Regions from separate parts of the uncultured Planococcus sp. genome, predicted to be linked through region 2. Evidence: riboswitches for the same ligand, from Rfam matches in the RefSeq annotation. Region 2 holds a riboswitch; the other holds the start of a gene.
What was found. Region 2 has a riboswitch for cyclic di-GMP ahead of flgB (flagellar basal body rod protein FlgB). Riboswitches for the same ligand answer to the same signal wherever they lie in the genome.
Positions count from the first base shown of each region.

Region 1: linked by a shared signal. The riboswitch ahead of Q0785_RS14930 (amidase) and the one ahead of flgB (flagellar basal body rod protein FlgB) in region 2 are both predicted to bind cyclic di-GMP.

Region 1 covers NZ_CANMXD010000010.1:87,484-94,103, reverse strand. The annotation lists gene mgtE (magnesium transporter) at 1-925, opposite strand, end outside; cyclic di-GMP riboswitch class I at 1,050-1,137, shown strand; gene Q0785_RS14930 (amidase) at 1,185-2,054, shown strand; gene Q0785_RS14925 (hypothetical protein) at 2,223-3,269, shown strand; gene Q0785_RS14920 (glycosyltransferase) at 3,266-4,705, shown strand; gene Q0785_RS14915 (hypothetical protein) at 5,216-6,620, opposite strand, start outside.
Region 2 covers NZ_CANMXD010000006.1:186,406-193,025, reverse strand. The annotation lists gene flgL (flagellar hook-associated protein FlgL) at 1-74, shown strand, start outside; gene Q0785_RS11170 (flagellar hook-basal body protein) at 128-970, opposite strand; gene Q0785_RS11165 (flagellar hook-basal body protein) at 988-1,824, opposite strand; cyclic di-GMP riboswitch class I at 2,047-2,133, shown strand; gene flgB (flagellar basal body rod protein FlgB) at 2,213-2,614, shown strand; gene flgC (flagellar basal body rod protein FlgC) at 2,620-3,075, shown strand; gene fliE (flagellar hook-basal body complex protein FliE) at 3,101-3,397, shown strand; gene fliF (flagellar basal-body MS-ring/collar protein FliF) at 3,423-5,060, shown strand; gene fliG (flagellar motor switch protein FliG) at 5,072-6,085, shown strand; gene Q0785_RS11135 (FliH/SctL family protein) at 6,078-6,620, shown strand, end outside.

The DNA of each region.
Region 1 (6,620 bases), on a different contig from region 2:
TTTCTTCAAAACGGCTGATGATACCGCCGGAAAATAGCCCGATAAACAATAGAAGGATCAGCCAGGGCAGGCGGCGATAGGCAGCAACCAAAGCTGGCGTATTGAAGTCGATCGACTTTCCTGAAGCTGATAGTTTTTCAATATCTTCATTCGCTTCCTGCATAACGACATCGATAATGTCATCAACAGTGATGACACCAACCAGCTTGTCATCCTTTTCAACAATCGGCAGCGTGACAAAATCATAACGGCTGATCAATTGTGCGGCATCTTCCTGGTCGGTCAAGACATCGGCTTTGACGACGCGATTGTACATGACTTCTTCAATTTTATCGTCAAGGTTTCCGAGGATCAGGTCCTTATAGGAAACGACGCCGACCAGCTTCTTATCCTCATCTACGACATAAAGATAGTTTAGGTATTCCGCCAAATCGGCAAACAGCTTAATCTTATCGACCGCTTCACGGATCGTGTAATGGCGTGGAATCCAAACATATCGGTTATTCATCAAGCGGCCTGCCGTTTCAGGTGGGTAAGTCATCGTGCTTTTAACAAATTGTGAATCGTCCTGATTGATCTGCGATAATAGTTCTTCAATGCGTTCCGGTTCCAAATCGGCCAATAGCAGGGCCAAATCGTCGTTGTCCATGCGATCAAGGACCTGGGACGACTTTTCGAGACCCAATTTATGAAGAATATCGATTTGTTCATTTTTGGAAAGTTCCTGCATCAATTCCGTCAATTGGCGGATCGTCAAATAAAGCAGGAATTTATTGCGGTGCTTGTCCGGCAGGTGCCGGTATTGGATCGCCATATCGTAGGGCTGGAGCTCATCCAGAATGTCCTGGAACTCCATTATTTTTCCCTCTTTCATGGTCTTGATCAGCGCCAGGGTGATTTCATCTTCGAATAATGCTGTAGACATGGGGTTCACTCCTTCTGTACAGGAAATTCAGAAATCCTATTGTTGATTATTGCGCTAAATCGTCATTTTGGAAAGAGTTAAAAAAAGATGGCGCATTTGAATTATTTGACATATAATAATGAAAATCTGGAAAAGGCAAACTTCACTGAAAGGGAAGGACGCAAAGCCATGAGCCTACCCGTTGAAAAACGCAGGGTTGTCAGGTTGCCTCGGCCTCGTTCTGTGAGCCACGGCTATCAGAACGAGAGGATATGGGAAAATGAAAAAACTGATGATAGCAGGTGTATGGCTGTTGTTTATGCTGACGCAACATGGGATTGAAGCACAGGCGACTGAGGTGGAAACCAAAGCGACTTGGTTATGGAATCCTTGGATGATCTACAATGATGAAGCGGGAACACTGGCTTTTCTGGAGAGTAAAGATGTAAACAAAGTCTATGTGCAGATCGATGCCGATATTCCGGCCAGTAGTTATCAGAGCTTTATTGAAAAAGCGCGATCAGCAGGAATGGCTATTTACGCATTGGATGGGGCACCTGACTGGGTGGCACCGAAAGGTTTTGTACAGCAGGATCAGTTGATGTCCTGGTTATCGCTTTATCAGCGGGATTCTGGGCCGGCCCAAAGATTTTCGGGCGTTCACTTGGATGTTGAACCGTATCTTTACAGCGGCTGGAATACAAACCGTGCAGCAACCGTTAAGTCTTATCAAGCTTTGCTGACAAAAGCAAAATCCAGCACAGCTGCGCTGAACTTGCCGATTGAAGTGGATCTGCCTTTCTGGTTCGATGAAATTTCCTATAAAAATACCTACGGCAAAGGTGTGCTCGCTGAATGGGTGATTGCCAACACGCACAGCGTTACCCTCATGGCTTATCGGGATTCAGCAGCCATGATTACAGAACTGGTGAAAAACGAAATTGCTTATGGAGTAAAGTACGGGAAACCCGTAGTGGTGGGAGTTGAAACCGACAAGACTGATGAAGGAGATTCCATCTCTTTCTATGAAGAAGGAGAAACTTTCATGAAAGTCGAGTTGGCCAAAGTATCCGCCCATTATACTGGGGTAAAAGGGTTTGGCGGTATTGCGATCCATCACGTGGACAGTTGGAAGGCGATGGCTCCATAAAGGGATGAAAAGCAGCAAGGTTGGCCGATTCGGCTGAACCAGGCTGCTTTTTCTTATAGTTAAATAGTATGGATGTGTTACAATATCCATAAATTATCAATTATGAATATTATTTAGAAATTTTTATATAAAAACTGCTGAAAGCACTTCAAAAAGGAGATTTGATGAATGATAGAGGTATTTATATCGGTTGTTTTCAGCTTATTGGGGATTCAACTCCTGATTTTGGCTTTGCTGATCGCCTGGAAAATGAAAAACTTGGCTGTTGAACACAGCATAAAAGAAACAATGGAGACGTTAAAGCCTCAATTCCGGCAGTATATAGAAGGTTCGCATGAAACTGAGCCTGGTTTGCCTGCTGCGAAGAAAAACCGGTTCAAATTGATGGAAACCATGCTTGATGAATTTGCATCCGAAGGTTTTCAGGGCGAACAGAAAGCACGTATCCATAGATTGGCAGAAAAGCATTTAACGGAATATTATCGTCATATGCTGAAAAAAGGCCAATGGGCAGAGCGCATCAATGCGTTGTATTTCATCGAAGATTTCCGGCTTTTTTCCTTAAAGGAAGACATTTATCAGCATTTCAAGAAAATCAGCAAAAGGGATGAAGAATTTCGCCAATGCATCCGTGCTTGTGCCACTTTGCAGGAAGTGCGGTTGATGGATGCCGCGATTGAAAGTAAAGACCTGTCGTTCGGGATGATCAAGGAATTGCTCTACCGTCTGGATAAGGATTTACTCGAAATGACGCTGGAGCGGATGCAGTTAAAAGAGGATATCTCAGAAAATATGCTTTACGCCTTCATCAGTTTCAGCGGAGAGCATCAGATTGACATGCTCTTCCCGTTTGTCGAAAAAAAATTACAGGATGAGCGTAAAGAAGTCCGCTTGAAGGCGATGAGCAGCTTGTGCCATTACAAAAAAATGGTGAATCCTGCTATTCTTTCCGACTTCTTCGATTCAGCACACTGGCAAGAGCGGATGTACGCGGCTAAGCTGACAGGAGCCTGCCATTTTGATCAGTACAAACCCAATTTGGTTTACTTGCTGGCGGACAATATATGGTGGGTCCGTTTTGCAGGAGCTGAAAACCTCAAATTCTTTGAAGGCGGCAATAAGGTGCTTGAACAGGTAGCGGCTGATCATGCGGATGCATACGCCAGAGATATTGCCAGACATATGCTGACACGTGAAGGAGGAATCTCCGTATGAGTGGAACTGGCATCACAGTAATCATCGAAATTATTTCCTGGGCAATAATCGCTTATATGCTGGCGGCCGGTGCGACTTATTTGATCTTGTTTCTGGTCGCCAGCCCGAAAATCAGCAAAGAGAAAAAATTGAACCGCCAGGAGCAAATTGAGGAAATGTCGATCAATAAAGACACATATCCTATTTCCATTCTGGTTCCCGCCTATAACGAAGAAGCTGGCGTGGTCAGCACAGTTCGTTCCTTACTGAATTTGAATTATCCCCAATATGAAATCATTGTGGTCAACGATGGGTCAACGGATAGGACCAGTGAAAAAGTACTTGCCCAATTTGGGATGGAACCGATTGAACTGGCGATCCGGACCTACTTTAAAACCGGAGAGATCAAACGTGCTTATCGCTCAACTCTCCATCCCCATTTGTTCTTGATTGAAAAAGAAAATGGCGGAAAAGCGGATGCATTGAATGCTGGAGTCAATTTCTCAAGATACCCCTATTTTGCAGCAATCGACGGCGATTCGATCCTCGAACAGGATGCCTTGCTGAAGACGATGAAACCGATTGTGGATTCGAGCGGGATGGTGACTGCCACAGGAGGGACTGTGAGGATTGCCAATGGCTGCAAGATCAACCGCGGTGTCATCGAACAGGTGGCATTGCCGAAAAAACCATTGGAAGTCATGCAGATTATCGAATACTTCCGCGCATTTCTGATTGGCCGTCTTGGGTTCAGCCGGGTAAATATCCTGCTGATCATTTCAGGGGCATTCGGTGTCTTCGAGAAAAGCCGGGTCATCAAAGTGGGCGGTTATAAAACCGATACCGTCGGTGAAGACATGGAACTGATTGTCCGCTTGCACCGGTCCATCAAAGATGAAAAATCAAAGCAGCGGATCGAATATATCCAGGATCCGGTTTGCTGGACAGAAGCACCGAGCACAGTGGCCTCCTTGCGGGCACAGCGCATTCGCTGGCAAAGAGGTCTGGCAGAAACTTTGTGGACGCATCGCGGGATGATGTTCAATCCGAAATATAGAGGAATCGGTTTATTTTCAATGCCTTATTATGTCTTTATTGAACTATTGAGCGCCGTCTTTGAAGTGATGGGCTACTTCATCATCATCGGCGGGTTTGCCTTCTCCTTCATTGAGACGGACATAGCCGTTATCATGCTGCTGGTGATGGTGCTGTACGGTTCTCTCTTGTCTGCGCTTGCTGTGCTGCTGGAGGAATGGACCTACCATAAGTATCCTACTGTCAGAAGTATCCTCGTCCTTTATGTCTATGCACTGACTGAGACGTTCTGGTATCGGATCCTGATGAATTTCTGGCGTGTGCAAGGTTTGTTCTATGCATTCAAGAAAAAATCAGTATGGGGAGACATGGAGCGCAAAGGTGTGTTCTCGGATGACGAACAAAAAGAAGGAAGCCTGTAAAGGGCTTCCTTCTTTTTCAGACTGTAGACAAAGTTTGACCAAAATGTATGGCGGTGCATAATCTCCAAGCGGTCCGGCCACTTCGCGTTCCGTGGGCTCAGCTTCAGCCTCCTCATCACTGCGTTCCTGCGGGGTCTTCAGCTCTCGCTGTCCCACAGGAGTCTTCGTGGCCAGCCCGCTTGGAAGCGTGTTGCTTCAATCAAAGAGAGAAGCTTGCTAATCAATATCAGGAAATGTAGTCTCTACAAACCTGATAAATCCTTCACTCAAGGATCCGGAGCACCAGGCGGCGACTCCTGCGGGAACAGCGAAGTGCCGAAATCCACTCGGGCGCCAGTCCGAGTTAGTTCGGCGCGAGCCCGTGGAAAGCGTCCGCCTGAAGCGCAGGATCCGGTATAAACAGGATGAAATGTGTATTCATGCTTTAAATGACATCAATATTCTTTTGTCTATAAGCTCCAAAAAGAAGGAAGCCTGTAAAGGGCTTCCTTCTTTTTTAGTTGGTTTACGTCACTCTGTCTCGTCAAAAGTCTCTTGTAAAATATAATACGATTGCTTCAACCGTTCATCAGTTTTCGGCAAGCCCCAAGGTTCCCAGGAGTACCGGGCAGCTTTATCGGCCTCAAAAGTTTCAACTGCTTTTCCATCTGGTCCGGTTAAACTGGCAATGACATCCAATCCATCGATCGTTTCGGAAGAATCGATCCCTTCTTTCCAGAGATCGCCGATAAATTCGTGTTTGGCCGGGTCTTTGGCATTCAGCAACATCCATGGAATTCGGATTTCCATGATTCCCGTCTCTTTATCATAATAATAATCATTCAGGGAATCATAATTTTTATGTTCCGGGTTGGCGATGCCGAATCGAAGGACCCCAGTTTCATAGGCATCGAATGGATAAATTTCACCTGTATCCGGACGAACAAATTCTTTGTTCAAAGCCAATCGGATCGGATGGAAGGTCGATTCGATCTTTTCTTCCGCGGGAATCATTTGAAGGCGTTCATGATAATCATAATAGAAGCTGTCGTAATCGCCGGCTACCTGCAAACTGGCCTGCTCCAGTTCTTTCACTTTCAACTGGAAGTCCGCCAGAAACTCTGTTTTCTTCAAGGCATCAACCGCGATGCCCTGGTCTTCACGGATGCTGAAGTAAAGGGTGAAATCCTGTTTGTCCCACCAGTTTTTATTGGCTGGATCGAATTGGGCTTTAATGTAGACATACCGCTCATCCGAATCCATCTCCAGTGCTCTAAGAGCTCCGCTGTCTTTTTCGTAAAGGGTTTGGCCACCTGACCAGTCATCCTCGCCATCGACTTTCACTTTATGGCGATCAAAGCTCAACAGGCCGAATTGCTGCTCGTTGGTTTGGGCATTCGACCAGAAAGGCCGTTCGTTCGGATTGTCATAATCCATCGTATTCCACGTGCGTTTGAACCACTCATCCTGCCAGGTGAAAACCATACCGCCAAGCATGCCTTCTTCAAGAATATCTTCATATAGACGGCTGACGATTTCACCTTGCTGCTGTTCGGAAATGAATCCCTGGTTCCAGCCGAACGGATTTTCATGGGTCATGCCGCGTGAAGCTGGAACACCGAACTCGGCGATGACAATCGGCATGTCGTGTGAATCGTTTAAATCCTTCAAGTAACCGGCGTAGTTATTAGCTTCGCCACGGTGATCAACATATTCGGTGTAGCGCTCTTCTAAATTCAGGAAATCCGGATAGTACGGATAAACATGGTAGGAAGCAAACATCCCGACTGTATCCGTCACCCCTTTTGTTTTAATGTGGTTTGGATCAACAGTGGCTAAGTCTTCCAAGTAGCTTGGCTCCGCTGGGTGTTCGATATTGTCAGTCGTCACCCAGTTGGTGAAGCTGAGGGGGCGCATGCTTTGGTATTCGTCCAGC
Region 2 (6,620 bases):
AAAGCGTCTACCAAGCAAGCCTCGCTGCATCATCAAAAATAATCCAGCCGAGTTTAATGGACTTTTTAAGATAAAGGAATTAAATTGCGAAAGAGCAGACGCCCGCGGGGCATCTGCTCTTTTTTCGTTATCCTTTTATTGTATTGACCAAGCCCATCATATCATCAGCATAGGAAATGGCTCTTCCTTGTGATTGAAACAATCGCTGGGTGGAAATTAATTCAGTCATTTCATCGGTAAGGTCAACATTGGAGGCTTCCAAAGCGCCTTGCTTAATAGAGATGGAACCGTCATTTTGCTGCGATAAATCAATCAGCTGCAAATTGCCGTTGACGAGTTGTTCTGCTTCGGTACCCGTCAGGCTGAAACGGTTACCGCCAATTTTTTCGAGAGAATTGGGCCGGTTTATTTGTGCGATGCCCAATTGGATTTCAACTGGTTGTTTATTGGGATCTTTAAAGGAGATTTCCAAAGCCCCATTTCCATTTAACTGGATGGAATCATAATCAGCATCAAAAGTGATCGGCTGATTATTGGCTCCAAGAACGGCATCTCCGTTCGCAGTAACAAGGCTTACTTGATTTGAATTCAAGATTGGTTGTACCTGAAAAGAGCCTTCTTTTGTATAAAAGGTATTGTCTTCTGATGCAACACGGAAATATGCGGAATCGCCCTGGATCACAAAATCGAGCGGGCGATCTGTTTGTCGAATAGAGCCTTGCTCATTACGGGTTGCAGTTTGGGAAAGAATTGCACCGGCACCGATGCGCAATCCATAAGGTGTAGTTCGTCCAACTTCGTTTTGCTGACCAACTTGCTTTTCAATGGATTGTACAAGTGCATCAGAAAAACTCGCTTCTTGGCGTTTATAGCCATTGGTATTTACATTGGCAATGTTATTGCCGATCAAGTCAATCTTTTTTTGCAGTTCAGCCATGGTATTGCTTGCTGTATTCATTTGGATACTCACTGAAAACCAATTCCTCCTTATACGCGACCGATTTCATTGACGGCTTTTTCCATACTGCGATCATAGGCTTGTATCACTTTTTGGTTCGATTCAAAACCTCGGTAAGTCGTCATCATGTCTGTCATCGTCTGGGTCAAGTCAACATTCGATTGTTCGATAAATCCTTGTTTTACAAAGCTCTCCGTATTATTCAGCAAAGCAACATTATCAAAGAATTGTGGAGTGCCTTCCGGATCTCCGGCCCATTGCAAAAGGTTCTGTCCTTCTTTTACAAATTGGTCCGGATTTTCAGTATGGCCAATCCATAGACGGCCGGCTTGTGTGCCATCCGCTAACATAATTTGTCCATTATCCTGTACTGTGAAGTCAGTTGAACCAACTTGAATCGGTTGCTGATTTGCATCCAAGACTGCGAATCCATCGCTGGTTGTCAATGTCCCTTCGGCATTCACGGCGAAGGTTCCGTTTTTCGTGTAGCGCACTTCATCATTATCTGCAGCTACTGCAAAAACCATAGTTCCTTTTTTCTGGGTTTCCGGATTTGCAGGCAATAATTCATCCATCAGCACCAAATCCGTCAAATTACCGGTTTCTTTTAAAGGTCCTTGCAAAAAAGAAGGAATTCCTTCCTGAGCATATACACCCGTGGTCAAAGTCCCAATATTTTGGGGGACTATTGTACCTTTTTTACCAGCTTCAATTGCTTTAATCAACTGATCGGGAAAAGCGCGCATGACTGTTTGATCTTCTTTGAAACCGGGAGTACTGGCATTTGATAGGTTATTGGTTAAGACCTGTTGCATCCTATTATTGGCCATCATTCCTGATGTAGCAGTATATAATCCACGAAACATATGAGTTCTTCCTCTCAAAAACTATTTCATTATTTCTCGCGTAGCATAACATTTAAAATGGAATATAAATAGAGACTTTTAGATTAATATGGAAAATTTAACATTAAAAAAACATTTAAAAGAAAAATATACAAAATTATATAAACATGATACTATCACGTTGTTATTAATTTTTGAAAATAGTACGAAATGACGAGTTTGAAAATAAAATAGATTAAATCATTGTGATAATGGCAAACTTATTCGAAAGATAAAGACGCAAAGCCACGGGCCTAACTACACAGTGTATATGGCAGCCGGGTTACCAAAAATGGTAGATTTATAAAAATCCACCTTTTTTTAAGGTGGATTTTTATTAAAATAAAATGTAAAAAAAAGGAGTTTATCAATGAGTATATTCCCTAAATCCCTTGAAACGATGGAACAAGCGCTGTCGGCGTCAACTTTAAGGCAACGAGTGCATTCAGCAAATATCGCCAATGTGGACACGGCTAATTACAAAAGTAAAAAAGTCGATTTTCAAGCGGCTTTAGATACGGCAATGAATCAGCAAAGCCTTTCGAGTTATAAAACAAACGAGCAACACCTGTCGTTCAGCAATGAACGATCAATGACAAAAACGGAAGTTTTGACAAACAACTCCACTAAATACAATAACAACGGCAATAATGTGGACATGGATGTTGAAATGGCTGAACTAGCAAAAAACCAGTTGTGGTACAACGCTGTCACTGAACGAGTAAATGGGAAACTCAATAGTCTAAGCTCTGTTATTAATGGAGGGAGATAAAAAAGATGAGTTTGTTTAACGGATTTAATATCAGTTCTTCCGGACTGACAGCCAACCGACTGCGCATGGACGTCGTATCTGCCAATATTGCAAACGCCAATACCAACCGCGCCGAATTGGTGGACGGCGAATGGATGCCGTACCGCCGGAAAACGGTAGAACTGTCACAAAGCGGTGCATCACCTTTTGCCAATCAGCTTCAGTCAGTGATCAATAAAGGAAATACAACTGTTTCTGGTGTTAAAGTCTCGGAAATCAGAGAAGACGAGACACCATTCACGATGGCTTATGATCCAGAACATCCGGATGCTGGAGAAGATGGCTATGTCCGTTCATCCAATGTCGATCCATTGAAAGAAATGGTGGACTTGATGTCCGCAACCCGCTCCTATGAAGCCAACGTCACAGCGTTGAATGCTTCAAAAAGCATGTTTATGAAAGCTTTAGAGATTGGAAAATAACTCATTAAATCATTAAGGAGGCACCATGGAAAAAATAAGCCAGATTCAGACGCCTTTTATCCAAAATCAATTGTTCGATAAAATGAAACCCGAAAACAAAGTAGAAGGGTTTGGGGAAATATTCAAAGATGCGTTAAAAGAAGTGAGCAAAGCACAAAACGAATCGGATAAAATGACCAATCAATTGGTGACAGGAGAAGTACAGGATATACATGAAGTCATGATCGCTTCGCAAAAAGCCAGCTTGTCGCTGCAGATGACGATGCAGGTCCGCAATAAGGTTGTCGAGGCTTATCAAGAAGTGATGAGAATGCAAGTATGATGAGAACCGGCGGGATGATGACTAGATGAAAGAGAAGTTTTCGACATATAAAACGAAGTTGCGTGAGTCATGGACCAGTTTTTCTCCTGTAACAAAATGGTCTGTAATCGGCTCATTTATTATCACTTTGCTGGTCTTGATTGTCTTTGTTTTTCTCAGCAGCCGCTCCGATTTTTCGGTGCTGTATTCAAATTTGACCGCAGCGGAAGCGGGGGAAATCAAGACCGCGATTGAAGAACAGGCTATTCCGGTGGAAGTATCGGCCGACGGCAAGACGATCAGTGTGCCGCAAGAGCATTTGGCCAATTTGAAGGTCAGTTTGGCTGCGGAAGGCATACCGAAAAACGGCAATGTGAACTATGGCATATTCAGTGAAAACATGGGTCTCGGAATGACCGATCGCCATTTTGATGTGGTGGAGCGGGATGCCATGCAAAATGAACTGGCGTATTTAATTCAACAGATTGATGGTGTGACGGAAGCGAATGTCATGATTACGCTGCCGAAGGAAAATGTTTGGATTACCGACGAAGAGCAGACTTCAACAGCTTCCATCGTTGTTACAGGCGATTCGACATTCCAATTGGATCAGAAACAAATAAATGGATTGTATCATTTGATCAGCAAATCGGTACCGAGTTTACCAGCTGAGCAGATTGTCATCATGGATCAGAATGGCCAGGTGTTTGAAGTACAGGATGCCAACCAGGCAGATACCAATCTGTCGGTTTACCAACAGCATCGTGAAATTCAAAAAGGCATCGAACAGGATATTCAGCGGGAGCTGCAGCAAATGCTCGGCTTGCTTCTCGGTCAGGACAAAGTGGTTGTCTCTGTTATGACGAACATCGATTTCACGAAAGAAAAGCGGGAAGAACAGTTGGTTGAACCTATCGATATCGAGAACAATGAAGGCTTGGATATCAGTGTGGAACGGATCGTTGAAACGTATTCAAGTGAAGGCACAGTGATAGAAGATGCGGCTGGAACCGGTGAAACAGAAGTTGCTAATTATCCTGGTGTGGATGGTGCCGGCAACAGTGAATCCGAACGGACCGAAGAACGGATCAACAGTGAAGTCAACCGGATCAACCGCCAAATTGAAATGAGTCCATATGTAATCGATGATATTACGATCAATGTCGGTGTGGAACCACCAGTTCCGGAAAACCCGGCGAGTTTAACGCAGGAAAACGTTACGGACATAAGCAATCTATTGAAGAATGCGGTGAGTACTTCATTGAGCATGAATGAATTTGCTGCAACTGAGGCGGAACTGGAAGATAAAATCTCTGTCTTTGCAACTGAATTCCAGGGGCGTCCGGCAGTTGAAGACGAAGAGCCGGAAGCAACGTTCCTGGCAGGGATTCCGAATAATCTTCTTCTTGTAATCGGTGCAGCAATTGTACTCCTTATCATCATTATTGTGGCAGTCCTATTGCTTCGCAGAAAGAAAAAAGAAGAAATCTTTGAAGAGGAATATGATTTTGGAGGGTTTGAACAGGCATTGGCCAAGTCGAATCAAGTAGAACTTGAAGAAGAAATCGATTTATCTGTATTTAATTCGAAATCAAATCCAAAGCAAAAGACAATTGAAAAACTTGCTAAAGGAAGACCTGAAGATTTTGCTAAATTGCTTCGATCATGGATGGCAGATGAATAGGGGAGTAATAGATGGTTAAAACGACAAAGGAATTAACAGGCGTACAAAAAGTGGCGGTTTTACTGGTAGGGCTTGGACCAGACGTTTCGGTGGATTTGTTTAAACAATTAACAGAAGCTGAAATTGATTTATTGACGATGGAGATTGCGAACGTCCGTCAATTACCAAACAGTCAGACAGACGCTATTATCAATGAATTTTATGACATGATGTTAGGCCAGGATTATTTGAATGAGGGTGGACTGGGCTATGCTCGAAGTATTTTGGAAAAAGCTCTCGGAAAAGAAAAAGCCATGGAAACCATTGGACGATTATCAAACCGCTTGCAAGTGAAACCTTTTCATTTCGCGAGAAAAGCAGATCCAAACCAGATATTGAATATTTTGCAGCATGAGCATGCGCAAACTATTGCGTTGGTTCTATCCTATTTAGATGCTAAGCAATCTTCCGAAATTCTATCCCAGCTTCCTGGTGAAAAACAAGCAGAGGTTGCGCGCAGAATTGCACTTATGGAAAGCACGTCCCCTGAAGTTATCTTTCAGATAGAACAGATTTTGGAGCGGAAGCTTTCGGCTTCCGGAACTCAGGATTACACGGCAACCGGCGGAGTTGAGTCGATTGTCCGTGTACTGAATAAGATTGACCTTGGAACAGAGAGAGCAATCCTTTCAGCGCTGGAAAAAGAGAATCCGGATTTGGTCGCGGAAATCAAGAAACGTCTATTCGTCTTTGAAGATATTATTAATTTGGACTCGCGATCTATACAACGAGTTATTCGTGATGTTAACGATACGAATTTAACTTTTGCATTGAAAGTGGCAAGTGATGAAGTGAAAGACGCAATATATGCAAATATGTCAACGCGTCGTGCAGATCTCATCCGTGATGAAATTGATGTAATGGGACCAGTGAAACTGAAAGATGTAGAAAATGCCCAAACAAGTATCGTTTCGCTAATGAGAAGTCTCGAAGAAAAAGGTGAAATCGCAGTTTCTCGTGGCAAAGGGGATGAGTTGATTGTCTAATATTATCCGCAATCACTCCCAGTCAACTTCTTTAATCAGTGAAAAAAAAATAATCGGCACAAAAAAAATTGAAACAAAAAAATTAGATTTTATTGAAAGAACAGTTGATTCGCAACAGCAAAGAAGAAGTTTGCGGCAAGACATTGAACATTTACATGCTGAAGCAAAGTTATTGAAGGATCAATTGGAGATAGAGAAACAAGAAGCGCAGCAAACCATTGAACAGTGGTGGTTGGAAAAGCGGGAAGAAGCAGAGCTAGAAGCAAAAAGACTGGCCGAAGAATCAGCTGTACAGGGGTTTCAAGCGGGATATGATAAAGGACTTACAACAATAGAAGAACAATTTCAACAAAAACGCCAAGAGATGAATACGTTAATCGAAACAGCATACTCAGAAAAAGCTCAAATAATTCAACAATCGGAACCGTTCTTGTTATCACTAAGTGTAAAGATTGCTGAAAAAGTAATTAAACAAGAATTAAAACAAAATGAAGAACAGTTGTTGAATATCATTAAGCAGGCACTTCGGCAAGTT